Regions from separate parts of the Clostridium acetobutylicum ATCC 824 genome, predicted to be linked through region 2. Evidence: riboswitches for the same ligand, from Rfam matches in the RefSeq annotation. Region 2 holds a riboswitch; each other region holds the start of a gene.

Region 1 (2,274 bases), 190 kb from region 2:
CAGAAAAAGTTCTTTTAACAGGAAAAAAAGCAGATCAAAAAATGTTTAGACACCATACTTTATATCCAGGTGGATTAAAGGAAATGTCATATAAAGATGCAATTGCTAAGAAAGCTGACTTCGTATTCTATGAAGCAGTTAGAAGAATGCTTCCAAGCGGTGTATTAGGAAGAAAAATGATTAAGAAATTAAAAGTATATAAAGGCGAAGAGCATAATAATGAAGCTCAAAAACCTGAAGTTTTAGAGTTGAAATATTAATTAAACGCCGGAAGGAGGATTTAAAATGGCAAAAGTACAATATATGGGAACAGGAAGAAGAAAAGAAGCAGTAGCTAGAGTTAGACTTGTACCTGGTGAAGGTAAAGTTGTAATAAATAAGAGAAGTGCAGAAGATTATTTTGGACTTGAAACTTTAAGATTTATAGTTAATCAACCTTTAAATCTTACAGGAACTAAAGGAAAATTCGATGTTTTAGTTAATGTACATGGTGGTGGATTCACAGGCCAGGCAGGAGCTATAAGACACGGAATTTCAAGAGCTTTATTAAAGGCTGATGAAACTTTAAAAGGTGAACTTAAAAAAGCAGGATTCTTAACAAGAGATCCAAGAATGAAGGAAAGAAAGAAATACGGTCTTAAAAAGGCAAGAAGAGCACCACAATTCTCAAAGAGATAGTCTATATTACATATGGATTAATAGAAAGCTTACAATTTGTAGTGTTTCAAAAGTTGTGGGAAATGTTAAAAGGATGTTGTTATCACTAGCAGCATCCTTTTATTTAATTAAATAGGTATAACTTAATATTTTTCAGGGGAGCTTGTTTTCAGGCTGAGAGGAAGTAATTGAACTTCGATCCATATACCTGATTTGGATAATGCCAACGTAGGAAATAGGTTACTTGATTTACTGGAGAGAATGCCAAAGGGTATTCTCTTTTTTATTTTAAGGAAAAGTAATTTATATATTAAAAATACAATTTTTGGAGGGATGAAAAATGCTTAAGGAAAGACTTGAAAATGTGAGAGGGACAAATCCTTTGATACATAATATAACAAATTATGTTACTGTTAATGATTGTGCAAATATTCTTCTTGCCTGCGGGGCTTCACCGATTATGGCAGATGATATTGGGGAGGTAGAGGAGATTACATCCATTTGCAGAGGGCTTAATATTAATATAGGTACTCTTAATGAAAATACTATTGAGTCAATGCTTAAAGCTGGAAAAATGGCGAATAAGTTAAAGCATCCAGTTATTTTAGATCCTGTGGGAGTGGGTGCTTCAAAACTTAGACGTCAAACTGCTTTAAAATTGCTTGAGGAGGTTAAATTCACTGTTATTCGTGGAAATATCTCTGAGATAAAGGTACTTGCCTTGGGTCAAGGTATAACTAAAGGTGTAGATGCTGATGTCAATGATAAAGTAAAAGATGATACATTAGATAATGTAATTAATTTTGCTAAAGGATTTTCTAAAAAAACGGGTGCTGTGATTGCAATTACAGGAGCCATTGATATTATAGCTAATGAAAGCAAGGCGTATGTTGTAAGGAATGGTAATCCTAATATGAGTAAAATTACTGGTACAGGTTGCATGTTAAGCGCAATGACAGCAGCATATATAAGTGCGAATGTTGATAGTCCATTAGAAGCAACCTTAGCTTCGGTTTGTGCTATGGGGATTTGTGGAGAGCTTGCATATAACAGACTGTCTAAAAGGGATGGCAATTCTTCTTACAGAAATTATATTATCGATGAAGTTTTTAATTTAGATGGTGATAAATTAGATGATGCTGCAAGGTATGAAAGCTATTAAAATTATGTAAGGAAATGAGGTTTTGAAGTTGATTAAAAAGATATTAACTATTGCGGGTTCAGACTGTAGTGGTGGAGCAGGTATTCAAGCTGACATCAAGACCATTACAGCACATAAAATGTATGCAATGAGTGCCATTACAGCATTAACTGCACAAAATACAACAGGAGTTTATGGAATCATGGAAGCGACTCCAGAATTTGTTGAAAAACAGCTTGAGTGCATATTTACTGATATTTGTCCAGATGCAGTAAAGATAGGGATGGTATCTAGTGGTGAAATCATTAATGTTATAGTAAAAAAGCTTAGGGAATATAAAGCAGAAAATATAGTAATTGATCCTGTTATGGTAGCTACTAGTGGAAGCAAACTATTATCTGATCAAGCTATGGAAAAACTTATAACATGTCTTTTGCCGCTTGGAACTTTAATAACTCCAAATATACCTGAAGCTG
Region 2 (2,274 bases):
TTTCCACAACCTGCTGCCTTAGCTATTCTTGCAAGTCTAATAGCCTCCTCTGCATTTCTAGCTCCTGATGTATTTGGTAAAAGTATTAAATCCTTATCTATAAAATTCAAAATATTATCCTGCTTTGAAGTTATGTCAACTCTTCTAAGTGCTACTGTTATAACCTTTGAATTTGATTTTTCCATGATTTTTGGTATAACTTCATTAGAGGCCAATTTACCTGTCCCAACAAAAAGTCTACTATCTAGTTTAACTCCACCTATTTCTAATTCATCCACTTAAATTCCTCCCAAAACTTTATTCATTTTCCATGATTATTCTAAGTACTTGGTTTGCCTCATGGTTAGCCGCTATATTAACTCTTGGAGCCATAAGACCACAGCCAGGTGCTGCTTCATTTTCTCCATCGCCCACAATATAAAAATTTTTATTTATCTTCTTTGTTACAATGCTGTTACTCGAAAAATACCCTGCCATTCCGGATGCTCCGATTACCTTTTTACCATTCATTTTTGTAAGAACGCTATTTATAAGTTCTGCCTTACATACAGGATTATCAAAAGCCTCAACAATTATATCCACATCTTTAAAAATTTCTTGTGCATTGTTCCCATTTATAAATGTGTCTACTACGTCTACCTTCACAAATGGATTACATTGACTTATTATTTCTTTAAGTGCTTCAGTTTTTTTCATACCTATATGTCTTATAAAATAATGCTGACGATTTAAATTGCTTGGTTCAACTACATCAAAGTCCACAAGTACAAGTCTTCCAACTCCTATTCTTGCAAGGCTTACCGCTGCATTTGAACCAAGTCCTCCAAGACCAGCTATCCCAACAGATGTATTTTTCACTTTTTCATGAACCTTTGGAGTATGCCTCGAAACTAGCTGTGCTTCCATATCTTCTTTTTTAGGAATTTCACCCTTTTTAATAAAAACAACGTTATCTTCTTCTTTTAAACTTAAATCTTTTTTCATAATAAAACCGTTATAAACAACAACATCTGAATCTTTTTTTATCTGCCGTTTTAGCTGCATAAGTGTAGTTCCATTTTTCACATCTAATGATCTTTCATTTACATATACCTTCATTTAACCACCACCAACAAATCTAACTACTTCAACCTTAGACTCACTTGAAAGTTTTTTTTGTTTATACTCATCTTTATTTATGATTTCTAAGTCCACTTCAACAACTACCTGACTACTTTCTATATTCATTTTATCTAAAAGTTCATAAACAGTTATCTCATCATCAAAATTCATATCTTTTCCATTTACTAACACTAAATCACCTCTTTTGGAGAAATAAAAAAGAGAAGCAAATCGCTTCCCTCATAACTTTCTTTCACATTAAAACATATAAACTTCTGCGCAGAATTATATGTAACAAACATGATGCATTAACTCCCTACGTTGGCATTATCCAAATCAGGTTATGAGGGTCTGGAATCACATTCCACTCTCAGCCTGTCTACAGGCTCCCCGTTAACTATATTTAATTTTTACATTTTTAATTTAGCACAATAAAACACAAAATGCAAATTTTATTTTTAAGCGTTTAATGTAAATATTGTATTTATGAGCTTTTAATTGCATATTTATATAATTCCTGGTTATAATTCATAATGCTTACACCTTAAAATTTATGTTTAAAAATTTAAGAATAATATTTTTAAGAAGGATTTTTTAATGATATAATATTGTATAAATATTTACATTAGGAGTCTTTATGGAAAAACATGATAGAATAAATCTAATTTTAAATCACAAAAATTTCAAAACATACTTGCTAAAAAATATGGAGTATGAAAATGGCAGAAAGTTTTGTCTTCACAATTTAGAACACTTTCTTGATGTTGCAAGAATTGCATATATAATGGTTCTAGAAAAAAATCTTGCTATAAAAAAAGACATAATCTATGCTTCTGCTCTTCTCCATGATATAGGACGATGGCAGCAATATGAAAGTGGAATTTCTCATTCTAAAGCAAGTTCAATTTTAGCAGCTAATATCCTAAAAGACTGTGAATTCAACGATTCTGAAAGCACCCTTATAATTGAAGCAATAAAAAGTCATGGAGAAGCAAACACTCTCTCGGATTTAAGCGCCATATTATATAAAAGCGATAAGCTTTCTAGGAATTGCTTTAATTGCTCTGCTTATAAAGAATGTAATTGGAGTTACAATAAAAAAAATTCAAGCATAATATATTAAGGAGTAAAAAATGAAAATAGCGAATAAAGATTTTATACTTGGAGAAAGAA
Region 3 (2,274 bases), 1.5 Mb from region 2:
GCCCTCTTTAACACAAATTTCCTGTGCTTTTTTTACTATTTCAAGAAGTGTATCTAAATCACCCTCCATAGTAGTTTCCATAGGTCCAATTATATATTTTACACCTGAAGCCTTTATGTACTCTATTACCTTGTCAACTACCTCATAAAGTCTTTTTTCCTCAACAACAGGGAGTACCTGCAAACTCACATTAACAACTGGTTTCATAACGTTATTCCCTCTTTCCTTATTAGTGTTTTAAAATTATTTTCTATAACGCCTTTTACTTCCTCCTCCTGAATATTTTTTATTTTAGAGATTTCCTTTACTACATTTTTGATAACGTTTGGGTACCCATAATCTCCATTAACCCATTCAAGTGAGGTTGGACCATCTGTTTCTGTTAAAATTTTATCTATCGGAAGCAGCTGAACAATTTCCTTTGAGAGCTTAGAATATCCAATGTCCACACTTATAGTAAAATAGCAGCCATAGTCTAAAAGCTTTTTTAGAGTGTCCTTATCACCACTATACCAGTGAATTATAGGTGTTTTAAGTTCATACTTCTTTATATAGTTATATATTTCACTTTCTGCACCCTTCGTATGTATATTAGTTATTTTATTGTACTTTTTAGCTTCTTCTAGAAAATAAGTGAACACCCTTTTCATATGAGGATATTTTTCTTTTTCCTTAACCCATACGTAATCAAGGCCTATTTCTCCTATTATTTTGCTCTCTCTTATATACTCATCAAAACATTCAAGATTCTTAAAGTTTTCATGAGCTCTAGAAGGATGAATACCAAAACAAGGAATAATGTTTTTATTTTTCAAAGCTAGACTCTTTGTAAACTTGTAGCTTTTAGTGTCCATAGAACATCCAAGCGTTATTATATTGTCATTTTTTATAATGTCCAAAGCCTTATTTAATTTTTCTTGTTCCTCAAAAAAATCCAAATGGTTATGCGCATCTATAAACATTCCTTCTCCTTAATTTTGAAAAAAATAAAAGCACTACGAATATAGTGCTTTAAGTAATCATTTAAAAAGCTTTCCTTCGTCAGAATTAACCGAATCAGGTTCAAAGGGTTAAAGTTTTTTAACTTCTCTCAGCCAAAAGGCACCCCTAGCACTAAAATACATATGAAATTTTAATAACATATTTATGCTACCACTTATTTTTTCAAATGTAAATAGTTTTTTAATTTTATGTATATTTTCTTCTTTATTTAGATTTACCAATATCTTTTCTATAGTAAATACCGTCGAATTTAATTCTTTCTATATCTGTGTAAGCTTTTTTTATAGCCTCATCTAAAGTAATTCCTCTAGCTGAAGCGCATAGAACTCTTCCACCAGATGTCTTGTAAACTCCATTCTCTAATTTAACACCTGCACAAAATACTTTATCCCCTGCATCATCTATTCCACTTATTTCATAACCAGTACTATAATTTTTAGGATATCCTTTTGAAGCTGCTACAACACAGCATGCATTTCCATCGTACCACTCTATATCAAAATCAGAAAGTTTTTTATCCATTGCTGCATTTATTAAGTCAACAAAGTCGCTTTTCATAAGATATAAAACTACTTGTGTTTCTGGATCTCCAAGTCTTACATTGTACTCAAGAAGATACACACCCTTTTTAGTTATCATAAGCCCAAAAAATATTATTCCAGTAAAGTCCATTCTCTCTTCTTGAATTCCAATTAAAGTAGGCTTTAGAATTTCTTCTTCAAAGCTTTTAAGTACTTCTTCAGTACAATATGGATTTGGAGATATAGCTCCCATACCACCTGTATTTGGCCCTTTGTTACCATCAAAAATCTGTTTGTGATCCTTTGAGGATACAAAAGGAATTATTGCTTTTCCATCTGTAATTGATAAAATTGATGCTTCTACACCTTCTAGATATTCTTCAATTACAACCTTTTTCCCCGATCCTTTAAACACATCTTTAACCATAAAAGCTTTTATAGTCTCTTCCGCTAATTTATAATCCTCACAGATTACAACGCCTTTACCTGCTGCTAATCCATCCGCCTTTATAACTATAGGATAAGTACATTTTTTTAAATATTCTAGAGATTCCTCAGAATTTTCAAAAACCGCATATTCAGCTGTTTTTACATTATATTTTTTCATAAAGTCCTTAGAAAAAGACTTGCTTCCCTCAAGCTGTGCCCCTACCTTGCCAGGCCCAAATATTTTAAGTCCCTTTTCCTTAAACTCATTAACTATTCCATCTACAAGAGGAGCTTCTGGACCTACTACTGTTAAGTCTATATT

The links. A riboswitch is a leader RNA that binds a small molecule or an ion and turns the genes downstream of it on or off. The one in region 2 is predicted to bind thiamine pyrophosphate.
Region 1: another riboswitch for thiamine pyrophosphate. It lies ahead of thiM (hydroxyethylthiazole kinase); the one in region 2 lies ahead of thiS (sulfur carrier protein ThiS).
Region 3: another riboswitch for thiamine pyrophosphate. It lies ahead of CA_RS07345 (TatD family hydrolase); the one in region 2 lies ahead of thiS (sulfur carrier protein ThiS).

The regions. Positions count from the first base shown of each region.
Region 1 is NC_003030.1:3,248,592-3,250,865, reverse strand. Features, by position in the region: gene rplM (50S ribosomal protein L13) at 1-260, shown strand, start outside; gene rpsI (30S ribosomal protein S9) at 286-678, shown strand; TPP riboswitch at 803-909, shown strand; gene thiM (hydroxyethylthiazole kinase) at 998-1,819, shown strand; gene thiD (bifunctional hydroxymethylpyrimidine kinase/phosphomethylpyrimidine kinase) at 1,851-2,274, shown strand, end outside.
Region 2 is NC_003030.1:3,056,626-3,058,899, forward strand. Features, by position in the region: gene CA_RS15035 (thiazole synthase) at 1-278, opposite strand, end outside; gene thiF (sulfur carrier protein ThiS adenylyltransferase ThiF) at 298-1,098, opposite strand; gene thiS (sulfur carrier protein ThiS) at 1,099-1,293, opposite strand; TPP riboswitch at 1,397-1,504, opposite strand; gene CA_RS15050 (HD domain-containing protein) at 1,739-2,224, shown strand; gene folP (dihydropteroate synthase) at 2,235-2,274, shown strand, end outside.
Region 3 is NC_003030.1:1,540,618-1,542,891, reverse strand. Features, by position in the region: gene CA_RS07350 (thiamine-binding protein) at 1-207, opposite strand, end outside; gene CA_RS07345 (TatD family hydrolase) at 204-962, opposite strand; TPP riboswitch at 1,017-1,119, opposite strand; gene purD (phosphoribosylamine--glycine ligase) at 1,207-2,274, opposite strand, start outside.